One region of the Aminobacter sp. MDW-2 genome, then DNA from elsewhere that is predicted to be linked to it. Evidence: riboswitches for the same ligand, from Rfam matches in the RefSeq annotation. Region 1 holds a riboswitch; each other region holds the start of a gene.
The links. A riboswitch is a leader RNA that binds a small molecule or an ion and turns the genes downstream of it on or off. The one in region 1 is predicted to bind cobalamin.
Positions count from the first base shown of each region.

Region 2: it holds a riboswitch for cobalamin, as region 1 does, so the genes downstream of both, H5P29_RS01275 (ribonucleoside-diphosphate reductase subunit alpha) here and H5P29_RS30630 (TonB-dependent receptor domain-containing protein) in region 1, are expected to answer to the same signal.
Region 3: it holds a riboswitch for cobalamin, as region 1 does, so the genes downstream of both, H5P29_RS27895 ((2Fe-2S) ferredoxin domain-containing protein) here and H5P29_RS30630 (TonB-dependent receptor domain-containing protein) in region 1, are expected to answer to the same signal.
Region 4: it holds a riboswitch for cobalamin, as region 1 does, so the genes downstream of both, H5P29_RS01250 (aromatic ring-hydroxylating dioxygenase subunit alpha) here and H5P29_RS30630 (TonB-dependent receptor domain-containing protein) in region 1, are expected to answer to the same signal.

Region 1 is NZ_CP060198.1:420,572-425,034, forward strand. It holds gene H5P29_RS30630 (TonB-dependent receptor domain-containing protein) at 1-1,435, opposite strand, end outside; cobalamin riboswitch at 1,615-1,817, opposite strand; gene H5P29_RS30635 (alpha/beta hydrolase) at 2,098-2,925, opposite strand; gene H5P29_RS30640 (AMP-binding protein) at 3,233-4,463, shown strand, end outside.
Region 2 is NZ_CP060197.1:252,100-256,562, forward strand. It holds gene H5P29_RS01275 (ribonucleoside-diphosphate reductase subunit alpha) at 1-1,251, opposite strand, end outside; cobalamin riboswitch at 1,361-1,573, opposite strand; gene H5P29_RS01280 (peptidase domain-containing ABC transporter) at 1,649-3,409, opposite strand; gene H5P29_RS01285 (TonB-dependent hemoglobin/transferrin/lactoferrin family receptor) at 3,768-4,463, shown strand, end outside.
Region 3 is NZ_CP060197.1:5,661,174-5,665,636, reverse strand. It holds gene H5P29_RS27895 ((2Fe-2S) ferredoxin domain-containing protein) at 1,117-1,896, opposite strand; cobalamin riboswitch at 2,011-2,203, opposite strand; gene H5P29_RS27890 (hypothetical protein) at 3,102-3,446, opposite strand; gene H5P29_RS27885 (cupin domain-containing protein) at 3,614-3,970, shown strand; gene H5P29_RS27880 (hypothetical protein) at 4,180-4,320, shown strand; gene H5P29_RS27875 (glycosyltransferase) at 4,374-4,463, shown strand, end outside.
Region 4 is NZ_CP060197.1:241,549-246,011, reverse strand. It holds gene metH (methionine synthase) at 1-1,605, shown strand, start outside; cobalamin riboswitch at 1,693-1,900, shown strand; gene H5P29_RS01250 (aromatic ring-hydroxylating dioxygenase subunit alpha) at 2,018-3,265, shown strand; gene H5P29_RS01245 (hybrid-cluster NAD(P)-dependent oxidoreductase) at 3,288-4,385, shown strand; gene H5P29_RS01240 (ABC transporter ATP-binding protein) at 4,435-4,463, opposite strand, start outside.

The DNA.
Region 1 (4,463 bases):
AGGTCGGCGGGTTGGAGGCGATCGCGTCGGTCAGCCAGGTCTGGTAGAAGGCGACGTCAAGCTCGGTCCCCTCACTTGGACGCCAGTTGATGCCGATCTCATAGGACCGCGACTTCTCCGGCTTCAGGTTGGGATTGGAGTAGTCGGGGCAATAGAGGTCGCTGAAGGTCGGCGCCCGGAAGCCGGTGCCGTACGAGGCGCGCGCCACAAGCTCGGGAACGAGCTCGTAGCTGGCACCGATGTTGTAGGTGGTGGCGCCTCCGAACTGTTCATTGTGATCGTAGCGCAGACCGCTGTCGATCGTCAGCGCGCCATAGTCGAGCGAGTACTGGCCGAACACCGCCGCGAGGTCGCGCGAGCCGACACCGAAATCGACAGTCGAAGCCACCTCCTCGCGATAGGCCTCGGCACCGCCCGTCAGGACATGCCTGACTTCACCTGTTTCAAAGGACTTTTCTGTCGACGCGAAGATGCCGTAGCGCCTGGTGTCGAATTCGCTGCTGCCCACGACGCCGTCACGGACATTGGTCGAATAGTCGAGGTTGCCGGAAAGTTCGACGGTCGAGCTCCAGCTGTCGGAATGCTTCACCCGTGCGCCGATCCTGCCGGCGAAGGTGTCGGTGTCAACTTCATTGGCGGAAGGCGGGGAGGCATCGTACTGGCTGCGGCCCCGGGCAAACAGGCCATCGGCATATAGCCGGCCCCAGCCATACTCCTTGGCGGCTGCGACGTTGAGCGAGCCCTGCAGGAAGCCATCGTCGTCAGGCTCATGTCCCCAGGCCAGCGGCGTGGTGAAGTCGTAGCCGCGCGTGCCGAGGATGGAGCCACCGACGGAGTAATCGATGCCGTCCTCGGTGCGTCCGCGCAGATCGCCTGAGAGATAGCCACCCCAGGGATGCGTGACGCCCGAGGTGATGCTGCCGCAGGCGTTACGGCCGTCGGCACACTGGCCGCCCTGTTTGGTGATGATGTTGACGACACCGCCGATGGCATCGGCGCCATACTGCGCCGAATGCGGTCCCTTGGCGATCTCGATACGCTCGATCGACGACAGCGGAATGTTGAAGATCGAGCTCGTACCGCTGGTCGCCGACGAACTGCGGACGCCATTGACCAGCACCAGCGTCTGGCCGGCCGACATGCCGCGCAGATAGACATTGGACGAGGCCCCCTGGCCGCCATAGCCGATGATCGAAACGCCGGCATAGTGCTTCAGCAACGACGGCAGATCTGCTGCCGCGGACTTTCGCAATTCTTCCTCGTCGATCACTGTGACCGACGACGTCGGGCGAACAAGCGCGGTTTCGCGGCGCAGCGGCGTAACGACCAGGCGCGGCAGCACGGTCACGCCGCCTGCAGCGGGCGCCTGCTGCGCGCTGGATGGTGCCGGGATGGCCAGCATGATCGCGCCGATGCCCAGGATAAGTCTCTGCATTTCTGCCCTCAAATGGTTTGGGGGGGCGCGACAAGGATCGCACCCGGTTTCCAAACCGCAGGCAAGACAGGTCGGCAGGCAGACTTTGGGACAAGATTGACCCGACGGCCTTCCGCATGCGGCAACACTTTCGATGTCACCGCCACGAGCGACCGCGCCTGACCACACCCCGTGGACAAGCATGGGTGACTGGAACGGGCAGGTCTCCTGACTTCCGTGTCACAGCCTTTTTCCGCCTTCCCGAACGCGCGAATGCGTTCAGTGGCATGATGGAAGAGGCTCAACGGTTACAGTTGCGGGGGCAGTCGCGGATTTGGCCTTCGGCCTCACCGTGTTCCCTTTTCATCCGCCTCTCGGCGGAACCGATTCCGAGGCGGACGCTACTCAGGGATGCCGAGGCTTGTCAATCGCAATCATGCGACCGGCCATAAAATATATTGATTTTCAACTAGATAGGATCATTGGACACGGACAAACAGGGCAACTTGTGCAATCGCCCGGACGCGGCAAGCCCTGCATGGGACCGCCAATTGGACGGCACTGCCCCTCGTGGACAGAGGCCACCAGCACATTGCCAACGGGGTCGCGGAAACTGAACCGACGATGTGCGCGCTACGGCCATCGACATCATCTTCGGCCACGTCGGTATCATCCGCGCATGTTCAGCCGAGCAAGGTCCTTGTCAGCGCATGATCCTTGTCAGCAAGCCCGTCGATGACGCTGAAGTGATGCCGGTCGGGCTCGACCACTGTAGCGGTGGTGGCGCCAAGCCCGGTCCAGATATTGGAAAGCAATGCGTTCTGGCGCAGGAACTCGGCGCGCTCGCCACCGCCGACCCAGCAGGTGATGCGGACGTTGTCCATCGGCCGCAGCAGCGCCGGGCTTTCAGCCAGCGCCTCGGTCTCGTCGATGTGGAGCGTCTTGTTCATGCCGGTATTGATCAGCGGCCTGAGATCATGAACTCCCGAGAGCGAAACGACATGACGGATACGAGACTGCACATCGGGCGCAAGCGGCGAAGCAGCCGCGACCATGCGCGACACGAGGTGTCCGCCGGCGGAATGTCCGGTCAGCATGATCGGGCCTTCGACCAACGCGGCTGCCTTGCCGATCGCCGCACCGACCTCGCGCACGATATCGCCGATCCTGACTTCCGGGCACAAGCTGTAGGACGGCATCGCCACCGCGTAGCCGCTGTCGATGGAACCCTTGGCGAGATGCGACCAGTAGCTCTTGTCGAGCGCCATCCAGTAACCGCCATGGACGAAGACGACGAGCCCCTTCGGCGTGCCTTCAGGCAGGAACAGGTCAAGCAGGTTGCGCGGCCTGTCACCATAGGCGATGTCGAACTGCGCTCTCCCATCTGCCGACAGGGCGTCGCGAAACGTCTGTGCCGGTTCCACCCATGCAGCAGGCCAACGATCGCCACCGGCGATGTTGGCGCCATTGCTGTAGGCGTTGTCCCAATCGGCGATACGGCGTTCGAGCATGCGGGCATCCTTCCAAGGCGGCAGCAATTCAGGCGCATAGCAATGGCCAGCGTGCCGGATTGCGTCAATGGGCCAGCGGCAGAAACTTTATGCTTGAAATAATTTTGGTCCGGTGCAATTCTCAGCCATCAGTCGAGAACGTGGGAGGTCTCGCTGTGCCAGACGCCGATCGCATGTCGATCGCGCATAGTCGCGGCCTGTGCCGAACGGCTACCTGTTGCGGCGCAGCACCTTCCCCCGAAGTAACGCATTCCAACGCACGCATGGCGTCCGCCATGCCGATGAGCAGGTAGGGGACAGCCGCAGAATGCTTGGACCGTCAGCGCATATCGACACCTTCACGCGCGATAACCTGCCACCTCAGGAGCAGTGGCCGGCGTTTCTACTCGATGGCTTCGACTATCCCGAGCATCTCAATGCCGCCGTCGAGCTGACCGATCGCCTGGTCGAAAAAGGCCTGGGCGACCACACCGCCCTGATCGGCAATGGCCGCCGCCGCACTTACAAGGAGCTGTCCGACTGGACCAACCGGCTGGCGCATGCGCTGGTCGAGAACTACGGCGTCAAGCCCGGCAATCGGGTGCTGATCCGCTCGGCCAACAACCCGGCCATGGTCGCCTGCTGGCTGGCCGCGACCAAGGCAGGTGCTGTCGTCGTCAACACCATGCCGATGCTGCGCGCCGGAGAGCTCGCCAAGATCGTCGACAAGGCAGAGATCACGATTGCGCTGTGCGATACGCGCCTGATGGACGAGATGATCGCCTGCGCCAAGGACAGCGCCTTCCTGACCAAGGTGATCGGCTTCGACGGCACCGCCAACCATGACGCCGAACTCGACCGGGTCGCGCTCGACAAATCCGTCATCTTCGAAGCGGTCAAGACCGGCCGCGACGACGTCGCCCTGCTCGGCTTCACCTCGGGCACCACGGGCGTGCCGAAAGCGACGATGCATTTTCATCGCGACCTGCTGATCATCGCCGACGCCTATGCCAAGGAGGTGCTTTCGGTCACCTCCGACGACGTCTTCGTCGGCTCGCCGCCGCTGGCCTTCACCTTCGGTCTTGGCGGCCTGGCCATTTTCCCATTGCGCTTCGGCGCGGCCGCGACCCTGCTCGAGCAGGCAACGCCGCCGAACATGATCCACATCATCGAGACCTACAAGGCGACGATCTCGTTCACCGCGCCGACCGCCTATCGCGCCATGCTGAAGGCCATGGACGAAGGCGCCGACCTGTCGTCGCTGCGCGTCGCGGTCTCTGCCGGCGAGACCTTGCCCGGACCGGTGTTCGAGGAATGGCTGGCCAAGACGGGCAAGCCGATCCTCGACGGCATCGGCGCCACCGAGATGCTGCATATCTTCATCTCCAACCGCTTCGAGGACATGAAACCCGCCTCCACCGGCAAGCCGGTCGGCGGCTATGAAGCGCGGGTCGTCGACGGCGACATGAACGAGGTGCCACGCGGCACTGTCGGCAAGCTTGCCGTGCGTGGCCCGACAGGCTGCCGCTACATGTCCGATGACAGGCAGCTCGAATATG
Region 2 (4,463 bases), on a different replicon from region 1:
ACCCTTGATGTGGGCGCCGAGGCCGCGCACCGGGGTCCAGTCATTGCCTAGCCCGCCGGAATATTTGGCCAACAGCGCATTGTCCTTCACCGCCTTGAAGATGCCGTCGAGATCGTCGGCGACGGTGGTGAGGAAACAGGACGACAATTGCGGGCGCAGCGTGCCGGAGTTGAACAGCGTTGGCGTCGAGGCCATGAAATCGAAGGACGACAAAAGATCATAGAACTCGATGGCGCGGCTCTCGCGGTCGATCTCGCGGCCTGCCAGGCCCATAGCCACGCGCATGAAAAAGGCCTGCGGCAGTTCGAAACGCTTGCCTTTGCTGTGCAGGAAATAGCGGTCATAGAGCGTCTGCAGACCCAGATACTGGAACTGCAGGTCGCGCTCGGGCTTTAGCGCGGCACTGAGCCTGGCAAGGTCGAAACGGCCAAGTTCGGGGTCGATCAATTCGGCCTTGATGCCGGTGGCGATGAAGGCGGGGAAATAGGTGGCATAGCGCTGGGTCATTTCGGCCTGGGTGGCCTGCTCAGACCTGGCCGAGACGAAGCTCAGTGCCTCGCGCCGCAACCGGTCCAGCAACAACCGGGCGCTGACGAAGGCGTAGTTCGGTTCAGTTTCGACAAGCGTACGGGCGGCCAGGATCGGCGCCAGCGAAAGCTCGTCGGCGGTGATGCCGTCATAGAGATTGCGCCTTGTCTCGGCCAGGATCGCATCCGCTGAGACGGCCTCGAGCCCGCTGCAGGCCTCGTCGACAATGCGGGCCAGTCGCGTCTCGTTCAGCGGTGCCAGGCCGCCGTCATCGGCCTTGACCTGGAGCGGCGGTGCGGCGACCTCGACCGACGTGACCTTGGCGGCAGCGCGTTCGCGGGCACGTTCCTCGCGGTAGAGCACATAGGCGCGGGCGACCTTGTGATGCTCGGAGCGCATCAGCGCCAGTTCGACCTGGTCCTGGATTTCCTCGATGTGGAAGGTGCGGCCGCTATCTGCCCGCCTGGTCAGCGCGGCGAACACCTGGCCGGCCAGTTCCTCGACGACGTCGTGGACGCGGCGCGAACCGGCGGCCACCGAACCCTCGGTGGCGAGAAATGCCTTGGTCAGCGCCACAGTGATCTTGATCGCATCGAACGGCGTCACCGCGCCGTTGCGCCGGATGACACGGTAGCCAGGTTCGGACGCGGTCTCGGAACCCTGGCTGAGAGCGGACGGAACGCTGTCGGTTCCGCTGGATTGAAGTGTAGAGGTCGCCGGCATCATCTTCCCCGATGGTTTGGGGGCGAAGGGCCTTGGGCGGACGCATGCCGGATTTCGGCCGGCGCAAGCCAGCAGAACGCAAGCGCACCACCGGACACCCCGCCCGTGGACGTTCAGACTCGATCGCGGCAGGTCTCCTGGCTCGCAGGTCATTGCTGCTGTCTGGCCTTCCCAGCGCCCATTGGCGCCAGTGGCACTACGCGACAGCAACTCACTGCTTACAGTTGCGGGGGCAGCGCCGGCATTGCGAAATCGCGCACCGGCTTCCCTCTTAGCTCCCGAGCTGGAATCAACTCGGAAGACCACGATGTCTACATATAGTATGACTGCCCGGCGTCGTGTCAACAGGTGGAAGAATCATTTCCACCCTCATCGACCGATCAACGCCGGCGGCCGATCAATCCCTGACGTAGTCGCGCCACAGCGCCTGATAGACCGGGCATTCGGCAGTCAGAGCCTCATGGCTGCCCGTGCCGACGATCCTGCTATCGTCGAGCACGACGATCATGTCGGCCGAACGCGCCGAAAAGAGATGATGCGTGACGATGATGACGAGGCGGTCGCGGCCGAAGGCCAGCAGTTCACGTTCGAGCGCCATCGCCGATTCGGCGTCGAGCGCCGAGGTCGGTTCGTCGAAAACGGCGATGTGCGGATCGCGCAGCACGGCGCGCGAAATCGCCAGGCGCTGGCGCTGGCCGCCGGAGAGGTTCTGCCCTGCCTGGACCAGTTCGGTGTCGATGCCTTTGGGCAGGCCGGCGGTGAACTTGTCGGCGGAGGAAAACGCCAGCGCCTTGTCGATCTCGTCGTCGCGAAGCGGGCGCGGCAGCGACGCCTGAAGGTTCTCGCGGATGGTACCCGAAAACAGCGACGTCTCCTGGTCGACAACACCTATGCGGCCGCGCAGCCAGCGCGGATTGTAGGCGCGGACGTCGATGCCGCCGATTGCCACCTTGCCGGCATGATCGCGCTCCAGTCCCAAAAGCACGCGCAGCAGGCTGGACTTGCCGGAGCCATTGCGGCCGACGATCGCCACGACGCCCGTCGCCGGCAGCACCAGGCTGACACCGTTGAGTGCCGCAGCCGTCGCCTCGGGATAGCGGAAGGTCAGATCCTCGACCGTGATCGGGCCGAAATCAGCAGCACGCAGCGCCGGGGCAACGATGGCGCGCTCCGGCTGGCGCTTGAGGAAAGCCGCGAGGGCCGAGACGGTGGCGCTCACCGAATGGAACTGGATCAGGATGCCGGCACTGGTCAGCATCGGCATGGTCGCCCGGGTGACGAGCAGCTGCAGCGCAAGCAGGCCACCGATCGTGAGATCGCCGCGCAGGATGCGCCAGCAGCCGACGAGGACGACGAGCAGCGTCAGGATCTCGCTCAGCAGGCCAAGCGTGAACGAATAGGAGTGCGAGAGGTCGAGTATGTGCCAGCGCGCCTTGATGGCTTCGGCCGACTTCGCGGACCAGCGCCCGATGAAGAAGCGCTCAACCGCATTCGACTTGATGCCGCGGATGTTGCCTACCGTTTCAGCGGTCGCCCCCTGCAGGGCGCCGTTGAGGCGGAACGAGCTGCGGCTCGCCTCGCCCAGCTGGGCATTGGTCTTGCGGGCAAAAACGGCGAAGATCAGGGCAACGACAAAGGCCAGCAGGCAGATGAGATAGTCGTAGTACAGCGCCACGGCGAACGAGACGGCAGCACCCAACATGGTGAGGAAGAAATTCGGCGCAGCGCTCAGCATGAAGGTGGCGACACGCTGGGATTCGTTGAGGAGGTTGATCGTGCTTCCGCCTGCGGATGCCGAACTCTCATAGGGGATGCGCATGAGGCGGAAGTAGATGCGTCTCGACAGCCGGGCGGTGAACCTTGCGTCCACGTCGTTGATCGGCGAGTTGTGCCAGCGTGAGGTCATGTGCCTGATAACCGCCGCCACGATGGCGATGGCGGCGAACTGGGTCGCTGCCCAACCGTCCTTGCCGACCATGACGCTGTCGACGATCTTCTGCGAAAGGATCGGAACCGTCACCGAGAGCACGATTCCGGCTAGCGAAAGTGCAATGGCAAGAAAAAATTCACGGCGGTAGATGCCCATGATCCGCATCAGTATCCGCCAATCGCCGAGCGGTATCTTGCGCAAGGCGTTCAGTTTCTCTCGAAATTTCATTGCCTACCCGACGCCGCTCGAACAACAGGGACGGGTTCGCTAGGTCATTCGCGCTTTCCTGTCAAATAATATGACAATGATAGTCATATTATTGTGAAACGCTTCGGCGAAAAGCGCCCGCCTCGCGGAACGACGCACAAAACAAGTCTTCCAGATCCTCGCCAGCCGTAGCTGGGCGGCGCCGGCATGTGTCTGTTCCAGGTGAGGCCAGGTGTCGCGCCGCGCATCACCCGGCTTGCACACACCGCAGGACCCATTATACAGCCATCACCAATCTTGAGTCACAGACTCATATTAACTTACGCCAGCCCTTCGTTCGCGGACAGCCAGCTTTTCCAGATTTTTCGAGGGGGCTGTCATGTCTAACGTTCACACCGGCCGCGGTTCGCGGTCGCAAATGCTTCTGGCCGGCGTTTCGCTTCTGTTGCTGCAATCGGCCGGTATCGCCAGTGCCCAGACGGCAACGACACCGGCCAAGAAGGTCGAGGAAACGAAGCCGCTGCTGAGCAATGAAGAGCGCATCGTGCTCGACAGGCTCGTCGTCACATCGGCGCGCACCACCGGCAAGGTGCTCGACATTCCGATGTCGGTGTCGGTCATCGACCGCGAGACGCTGCAGCGCCATGTCGTCCGCGACATCCAGGACATGGTTCGCTACGAGCCGGGCGTCACCGTCTCGCGCACGACATCGCTTACCAATCCGTTCGGCCAGCTGACCGGCTTCAACATCCGCGCCATGGGCGGCAACCGCGTCCAGATGAGTGTCGACGGCAGCCGCATCCAGGAGCAGATCATCGACGGCAGCCGCGACTTCGTCGACCCCTTCAACATGCGCAGCGCCGAGATCGTACGCGGTCCGAACTCGGTGCTCCAGGGCGCCGATGCGCTGGGTGGCGCAGTCGCATTCCGCACGCTCGACCCCGACGATCTTCTCAACGGCTCGAAGCCATGGGCAGTCGAGATGAAGACCGCCTATGACAGCTACGACGATTCGTTCCGCAAGCAGGTGAGTGCGGCCGCTGAATCCGGCGACTTCAAGTTCCTCGGCAGCTTC
Region 3 (4,463 bases), on a different replicon from region 1:
CAGTCGATCTAGGCGCTGGAACTCCCGCAAAGGGAGCTGCGCTGGCTGGACAATCAGTCGTGATGCAGGCAGTCGTCGCAGAGGCCGAACTTCCAGGCGGCAGCGGTGACGCCGATGAAGCGATTATGACAATGGACGCATTCCATGTTGCCATATCCCCGCGGCGAAGGCGGTGACAGAGATCTCTGCGCCGCGATGTAAGTCTCGCGCCGACGCACCAACTCTTCGCGGACATCACGCCGCGAATAGGATACTTGAATTGCCATGACTGCCACCGCCCACTGAACTGATCTAGCCCTGCGCAATAGTCGCTGATGTTTCCCTTGGGTCAATTAGATCGATGGATTGACGTGGATCGCAACAGGCTGTGTCAGCCCATCGGACCTGTGCCCGACGACCCCAGGCGCCGCTGCCGCTGCTGAGCGTTTCAGCCTTGGCTTCCAGCCAGTGGCGGATATCGGCGGGAACATCCGCCGATCCGTTGAGCAGCGGATTGCGCGCCGTGCCTGGTAAAGACGTCGTGATAGTGGACGATCGACAACGGCAAGCGTTGCTGTTCGGCCGGAATCGGGTCGAACAGGTGGTGCGGAAAGTTGTGCGGTGCCGACAAGGTGCGCATCGTCAGGCCGCTGCCCGGTATGGCCAGCGACAGGCAGGCCTGCGAACTGTCCCACAGCTCGCTTCCCCGGGCGGAAACGCGCCGTGGCCCGCCTCGACACGATGGCTGACATTGGGCGCGAGCTTTGCTGCCACCGAACGCTCGACATAGCCGAGTAGCCGAGGATACGGTCTTCTCGCCTAACCACGACGAGGCCGCCATCGTAGCTCGCTTTGACCCCAGCCTTGTCGACGGTGGTCTCGATCATTGGCACCAGGTCGTAGTCGACGCCCAAAGTCCGGGACGGCGCCTGCCAATAACCGTCCCGAGGATCGGTCGTCGCGGCCATATGTGCACATGCCCTTGACGTCGACGGAGCCGAAGGGCGGCCGCAGCAACCTCCAGTGCCAGATCAGGTTCGCGGCAGAACAGCATGTCGCTGTCCAGGCCGATAAAAGGCAGGGGCAAAAAGCAGGTGGTGGCGGAACGACACGATCCCCCTTGTTTTCAATGGGCCTTCACCGCAGCAACTGCTTGCGGCCGGTGGGGTGGTAGGCAAAGTCGTCGACCACCGCGCCGCCGAGCAGATGTTCGGTGACTATGCGGTCGACGGCGGCCTCGGTGACCCCGCCGTAATAGGTGCCTTCGGGAAAGACCTGCAGCACCGGTGCCAGGTTACAGGGGCCAAGGCAGGTCGATTTGGCGCTCATCGTGCCGTCGCCGGTCACGCGCAGCTTCTGGCGGTCCTGCTGGTTGCGCAGGTGGCCCCAGATCAGGTCCGCGCCGGCGGCATTGCACGGGCCGCCCTGGCAGACCAGCACGCGGCGTTTCTGCGCCGGCACGAGCGAGCCCTCCGGAGCCAGCCTGTCGAGCGGCGGGATGGGCGGCGTCGCATCGGCGCCGGTGACGAGGTCGGCCATCATTGCAGCTAGCAGCGGGCTTTCGGCGAGGCCATGCGCGATGCGCACCGTCGGCCGAGGTGCCGCGTCCTCGGCCTGCCACCGGCGCAGCGACTTGGTGAGCCAGGCATTGAAGCTGGGCTCGATCGGCAGCATCAGCGGCAGGATGAGGATATCGGAGAAATCCTGCTGGCGAAGTGCCGCAAGCGCCTCGCGCAGCGACGGCGTGCCTTGTTCGGTGAAGCCGAAGCTGGTGTGATCGACGCCGGGCAACGCCGCGGCGAGATCACAGAGCTGCTGCATCTGCCTGTAGGGCGCGGCAGCAAAGGCCGACCTGGCGACGAGCACGATGGCACGTCTGGCCTGGGACTGCGCGGTCTCAACTTCTGTATTGTGCAAACGATCGATCCCTGGCCTGACTGCGGTCGGGATTGTCGCAACGCATGTTGGTGGAAGGCGATGGCCGATAGCGCCGCCTGCACGAACCTGCGCTCCGGTGGTACACCCCGCCCACGGAACATCACTCGGTCAGGCAGGTCTCCTGGCTCGCGGGTCTCGGCTCATTGCCTGCCTTCCCGGCCGTCGGCCAGTGACACAATCGGCAATGCGGCTCACCGCTTACAGTTGCGGGGCAGCTTCGGTTTCGCACCGAATTCCCTCTTAGCTTCCGCCCGAAAGCAGAAGAACCATAACCGCGCGGCAAGCTATATGCGGGCAGACGCAAGTCAAGGGTTGTCGATGGACAAGTACCTAGGCCAGCAATGCGCTGCCTTGCGATCGCTTGGCGTTGCTGGACATGGTCCAGCGATGGACGACGATTGCCAAGCAGCCCTTCCGATCATGACCGTGCGCCATCGGGGCGCATTGGTAGAGACCGGAGATGGACATGCACCCCAAGCGGAATAAGCCCAGGAATGCCAGGGCCGGCTGCCTTCTGTGCAAACCGCACAAGGCGAACGGCGCCTGCCCGAGGCATATCGACATGAAAATCGGCAACCGGCGTCGATATGAAGCGGGAAGCTCGCAGTTGCGATGTGAAGGCGTCCGCGGCTGATAAGCTTGTCTGCGCGACATCGGATGTGCGAGGGGACGCGCCCGCCCATTGATTGGGGGGGGGCAGGGCGGGCGCTAAGCTCGGGTGGTCCAAGGTGGGGTAAGGACGAGGTGAGCCTGTAGGTCGTTTAGAGGCTCCTAACGTAAGGTCAACCAACGCCAGCGAGCGGACGGCGCGGTCGTTCAACTTCTCGTGTAGAGCGGCTGGATCGCAAGCGGCGTCGAGCCCGTTCAGGGCAATCTGAGCGGCCGTCCACCGGTGCGTTGCCAGGACACCGGCGAGTGTCGTGAGTTACCGCCAACGTGAAGACGCTGGGAACGGCCACCAGGCGGGTCGCCAGAATGATTGCAGAGCAGCTTTGGCCTGTTTTCGTGGGCACCCCACCAATGTGGCCCGGCATGCAATCGCGACAGCCACAGGCGAGGATCGGAGGTGTCGATGATGTGCGCGGCGGCGGCTCACCGCGTGGGCGAACGCTTCGCCGAAGGCGTTGGAGCAGGCGCGCGACGAGCTTGCCGCACATGCGCGCCGTTGGCAGTGAGGACCGAAGTTACCGCTTCGCGGTGTCCGCGCTGCTCGCCAGGCTGGCAGGAAGGGGCTTGCTCGAGCATTTCAGATGCATGTCCCGGGCGAATTTCTTGCGCATCTTGGCGCGATGCTCCTTGCCGGCCATGGCGATGCCGAGCCCGTATGGGCCAAGCAGCAGCCCTGCCGATACGCTCAGGGTTTCTTTCTCTTGCGCTGCGTAGTTCGCCGCCTCAGCTCGAGCTTTCGTGCAGTCCGCTGACCGCCATTTGGAATCCTTGGCAGAGAGTGTGGTGGCATAGTCGGCGGGCTGGGATGCACAGCCGGCAACTGCGAGCATCGTCACCGCAGCGAGCAGTTTGGCCTTCATCTATGAGTCCTTGCTAAACATCCGTCCATCAACACAGACAGGGCTGATTCCGCAAGGGGCGGCGGAAGAACACCAACATAGGAATATGCCTCTTTATCATAAGGAAACAAAGTTGCCTGAATTGAGGGCGTCGGCTATGCAGGGGTGTCTTAAGGGAGGAGAATGCCATGGCGAACAAAACAATCCTCAAATTTGGCCAGCCGGAAGGTGCAGATTCCAACGACCTACCGGGATGGGTGGTGGTCGACGGAAAGCCGACGATGAAAACGGCCGTCCAGCATACGACCGGGGATGGCAAGGTGCTGTCGGGAACGTGGCAGGCCACGCCAGGCACCTACCACGCCAGCTACACCGACTACGAGTTCGTCCACATGATCTCGGGTCGCATCATCATCACGCCGGATGGCGGCGCGCCCGTCGAGGTTGGGCCGGGCGACGCGTTCGTCGTGGAAGCGGATTTCAGGGGCACCTGGAAGATCATCGAGCCGGTGACGAAGCACTTCGTCGTTACGCTGGGATCGTAGGAAACACCGCGCAACCGGCGGGGATATCTCCATCGGCTGTCGAAGAAGGCTGCCGGCCGGCTCGTGCACGCGGGCGAACGCCTGATTGATTCGACCTGGTTCCGACAGTGAGCGGAACCAGGCGCACCGGTGATGCCTTGCTGGCTTAATTTCCTTGGGAAAAGGCTGGTGCAGCTTTGAATGATCAAACAACGCGAGATGCATCGCGCATGTTGCGTTCCCCGGCCGAGAATGAGCATTTTTCCAAGCTTTGCGGCCAGGACTATCGCTCGCTGCGCGACCACCACAACATCACCATCGACCTTGTCCGCGGCTGTTGCGGGCTACCACCTGTGCTTGCAGAAGGTTGACCTTTGCCCGATCTGGTTTATTTAGGCCCCGGGCAGGTATGGGGTGGTAATTCATGTTGGCAGTGGTGAATTCGCTGTGGATCGGCAACAGATTGGGGCCGGTCCACGCGGGGTGTCTGAGGTCGTTTCTTCGAAATGGGCAT
Region 4 (4,463 bases), on a different replicon from region 1:
TTCCTGCCGCAGGTTGTCAAGTCGGCCCGTGTCATGAAGCAGGCGGTGGCCGGCTTGCTGCCACATATGGAGGCGGAGAAGGCGGCCAACGCCGCCAATGGGATCGACAATGGCGAACGCCAGACTGCCGGCAAGATTCTGATGGCGACCGTCAAGGGCGACGTGCACGACATCGGCAAGAACATCGTCGGCGTCGTGCTCGCCTGCAACAACTACGAGATCATCGACCTCGGCGTCATGGTTCCGGCAACCAAGATCCTCCAGGTTGCCAAGGACGAGAAGGTCGACATCATTGGCCTGTCCGGCCTGATCACGCCCTCGCTCGACGAAATGGCGCATGTCGCCGCCGAAATGGAGCGCGAGGGGTTCGACATTCCGCTGCTGATCGGCGGCGCCACCACGAGTCGTGTCCACACCGCGGTGAAGATCCATCCGCGCTACAGCGCCGGCCAGACAGTCTACGTCACCGATGCCAGCCGCGCTGTTGGCGTGGTGTCCAACCTGCTGTCCCCTGAGGCCAAGGGCGGCTACGTTGAACAGGTGCAAGCCGAATATCAGAAGGTCGCCGACGCCCATCACCGCGCCGAAGCTGACAAGCAGCGATTGCCGTTGGCCAAGGCGCGTGCCAATGCGCACAAGGTCGACTGGTCATCTTATGCGCCGCCGAAGCCAACCTTCCTCGGCACCAGGGTGTTCGAAGCCTGGGACCTGGCCGAACTGGCCCGCTACATCGACTGGACGCCGTTCTTCCAGACCTGGGAACTCAAGGGCCGTTACCCCAAGATCCTCGAGGACGAGAAGCAGGGCGCCGCGGCGCGCCAGCTGTTCGACGACGCGCAGGCGATGCTGCGCAAGATCATCGACGAGAAGTGGTTCGCGCCCAAGGCCGTCATCGGCTTCTGGCCGGCCAATTCGGTCGGCGACGACGTCAGGCTGTTCACCGACGAGGCACGCAGCGAGGAGCTTGCCACCTTCTTCACCCTGCGCCAGCAGCTGACCAAGCGCGACGGCAAGGCCAATGTCGCACTGGCCGACTTCATCGCTCCCGCCGACGGCGGCAAGCCGGATTATCTCGGCGGCTTCGTGGTCACTGCAGGCATCGAGGAAGTGGCGATCGCCGAGCGCTTCGAACGCGCCAATGACGACTACTCCTCGATCATGGTCAAGGCGCTGGCCGACCGTTTCGCAGAGGCCTTCGCTGAACGCATGCACGAGAAGGTGCGCAAGGAGTTCTGGGGCTACGCACCTGATGAAAACCTCGCGCCCGACGACCTGATCGGCGAGCCCTATCGCGGCATCCGTCCGGCGCCGGGCTATCCTGCCCAGCCCGACCACACCGAAAAGGTGACCTTGTTCCGCCTGCTCGATGCCGAGAAAACCGCCGGCGTCAGCCTCACCGAAAGCATGGCGATGTGGCCGGGCTCGTCGGTCTCCGGCATCTATCTCGCCCACCCCGAGAGTTATTATTTCGGCGTCGCCAAGGTCGAGCGCGACCAGGTCGAGGATTATGCGCGGCGCAAGGGCATGACCATCGCCGAGGTCGAGCGCTGGCTCGGGCCGATCCTCAACTATGTGCCGGCATCGTTCGCCGAAGCGGCCGAATAGCAACACGATGACATCACATGGGCTCTGTCGCCTTTGCGCTGAGCCCGTGTCGTTTTCATGCTCGTGCCCGGCCACCAATCCGTGGTCTGATCCGGTCATGTTCAAGGTGCTGCTTCGAGTGTGAGACGAAGCGGAGAATTGGGAAGCCGGTGAGAAGCCGGCGCTGCCCCCGCAACGGTGGCGGAGTTATTGTTTCGACGGGAGACCACTGGGCCAGCCGGCCTGGGAAGGTGTCGAGACAGTCCGAAAGGACAGCTCCGAAGCCCGGAAACCAGCCTTGAACCTGACAGAACTCGACTGATCGCGGTGGGCGGTCAAGAGGCGGATCGTTGCTGCACGGACCTCTGCGTCCGCCGGCTGGCGTTCTTCCCAAATCAAGCCACCCGTTCAGTCCTTGGTGCGAGGACAGGACATGGATGCGAAGAACGAAATGCTGAAGCTGCTGCGCGGACGCCGCGACGGGTTCAGCCTGGCACAGCCCTTTTACACCGACCCGGATTTCTACCGGCTCGACCTCGAGCTGATCTGGTACCGCGACTGGCTGTTTGTCGGCCATGACTGCGAACTGGCCAAGCCGGGCAGCTTCTTCACCGTCCAGGTCGGCGACTATCCCGTCGTGCTCGTCCGCGACCAGAAGGGTGAGCTGCGCGCCTTCCACAATTCCTGCCGCCACCGCGGCAGCCGCGTCTGCACCACGGACAAAGGTACGGCGGCCAAGCTCGTCTGTCCTTACCACCAGTGGACCTACGAACTCGACGGACGCCTGCTGTTTGCGCGCCAGATGGCGGAAGGTTTCGACAAGAGCCAGTTCGGCCTGAAGCCGGTCGCCTGCGAATCCGTCGGCGGCTACATCTTCATCTGCCTCGCCGACGAGCCCGCCGACTTCGCGCCGATGCGGGCCATGGTCGAGCCGTACCTGCTGCCGCACCGGCTGCGCGAAGCCAAGGTCGCCTTCGAAAGCACAATCGTCGAGAAGGGAAACTGGAAGCTGGTCTGGGAAAACAACCGCGAGTGTTACCACTGCGCCGGCAATCACCCTGAGCTGTGCAAGACCTTTCCCGAGGCGCCGAACGTTACCGGCGTCAATGGCGCCGAAAGCGATCCCGAAATGCTGGCGCACTGGGCAAAGTGCGAGGCGGTGGGGTTGCCGAGCAAGTTCCGCATCGATGCCGGCGGCCAGTACAGGGCGACACGCGCGCCACTGCTGCGTGACGCGGTGAGCTACACCATGTCGGGCAAGCGCGCAGTGCGGAAAAACCTCTCCGACAGCGTCTCGGCCGACAGGATCGGCACGCTGCTGCTCTATCATTATCCGACAACCTGGAACCATGTGCTCGGCGACCATGCCGTCACCTTCCGCGTGCTGCCGATCAGCGCCACGGAAACGGCCGTCACCACCAAATGGCTGGTTCACAAGGATGCCGTCGAAGGCGTCGACTACGACCTGGCCGAACTGACCCATGTTTGGACCGAGACCAACGACCAGGACCGCCGCATCGTCGAGGAAAATGCCTTCGGCATCAAATCGCCGGCCTACGAGCCCGGGCCTTATTCGGAGGAACACGAGGGCGGCGTCATGCAGTTCATCGAATGGTACGTCGGCTTCATCGAACCGCGGCTGGCCGACGGTGGCAAGCCGGTCCTGCGAAACGTCGCCTGACCGGGAGAAGGGCATGAACGCGATGACCGAGCTTGGCCTTTACCGCAACCTCGACGAAATGGCGCCCTGGAACGACCGGCTCCAGGTACTGGAGGTCATCGGCGTCACCGACGAGGCGCCCGACGTCAGGACCTTCACCTTCCGCTCCGACAACCAGACCTGGTTCCGCTACAAGCCGGGCCAGTTCGTGACGCTCGAACTGCCGGCCGAACCGGCACCCGTCATGCGCACCTACACGCTGTCGTCCAGCCCGTCGCGGCCGTTCTCCATCGCCGTCACCGTCAAGGCGCAGGCGGGCAGCGTCGGCACACGCTGGATGTTCGACCATCTGAAGCCGGGCGTCCGCATCAAGGCCTATGGCCCTTCAGGCGACTTCTCGCTGCACCAGCATCCGGCCGCCAAATATCTGTTCGTCTCGGCCGGGTCCGGCATCACGCCGATGATGTCGATGCTGCGCTGGCTAAACGACTGCGCGCCGTGGACGGACGTTGCCTTCGTCAACTGCGCGCGCCGTCCGGAAGAAATCATCTTCCGGAAGGAGCTCGAACTGCTGGGCACACACATGCCCGGACTGTCGCTCGGTTTCATGATCGAGGAGCGGTCGAGCCGCGAAGGCTGGTTCGGCCATATGGGCCGCATCGATGCGGTGCGACTGCCGTTGCTGTCGCCCGACTTCCGCGAGCGTGAGGTGTTCTGCTGCGGCCCAGATCCCTTCATGCGCGCCGTGCGCGGCATGCTCGAGTCTTCCGGCTTCGACATGTCCCGCTACCATCAGGAAAGCTTTGCCGCACCTGCCGTCGAGGAGGTCCCCGCGCCGTTCTCGACGCCGGGCGGGGACAGCGAGACTGTGCCGGATGCCGTCCTGCCGGTTCGTTTCGCGTTGTCTGATGTCGACGCCGACTGCCTCTCGGGCCAGACCGTGCTGCAGACGGCGCGTGCTTCGGGCGTGCGTATTCCGGCGGCCTGCGAGTTCGGCCTATGCGGCACCTGCAAGGTCAGGAAGCTCTCCGGCGAGGTCGAGATGAGCCACAATGGCGGCATCCTCGACCACGAGATCGACGATGGCTTCATCCTTGCCTGCTGTTCGAAGCCGCTGTCGGCGATCGAGGTCGAGGCGTAGCGCAAGTCAGGAAAACCGTGCAGCGGTTTCCGTCCGGAGTTGGGAAAAGTCAGCGGTGGTGCAGCACCAGCGGCGCGC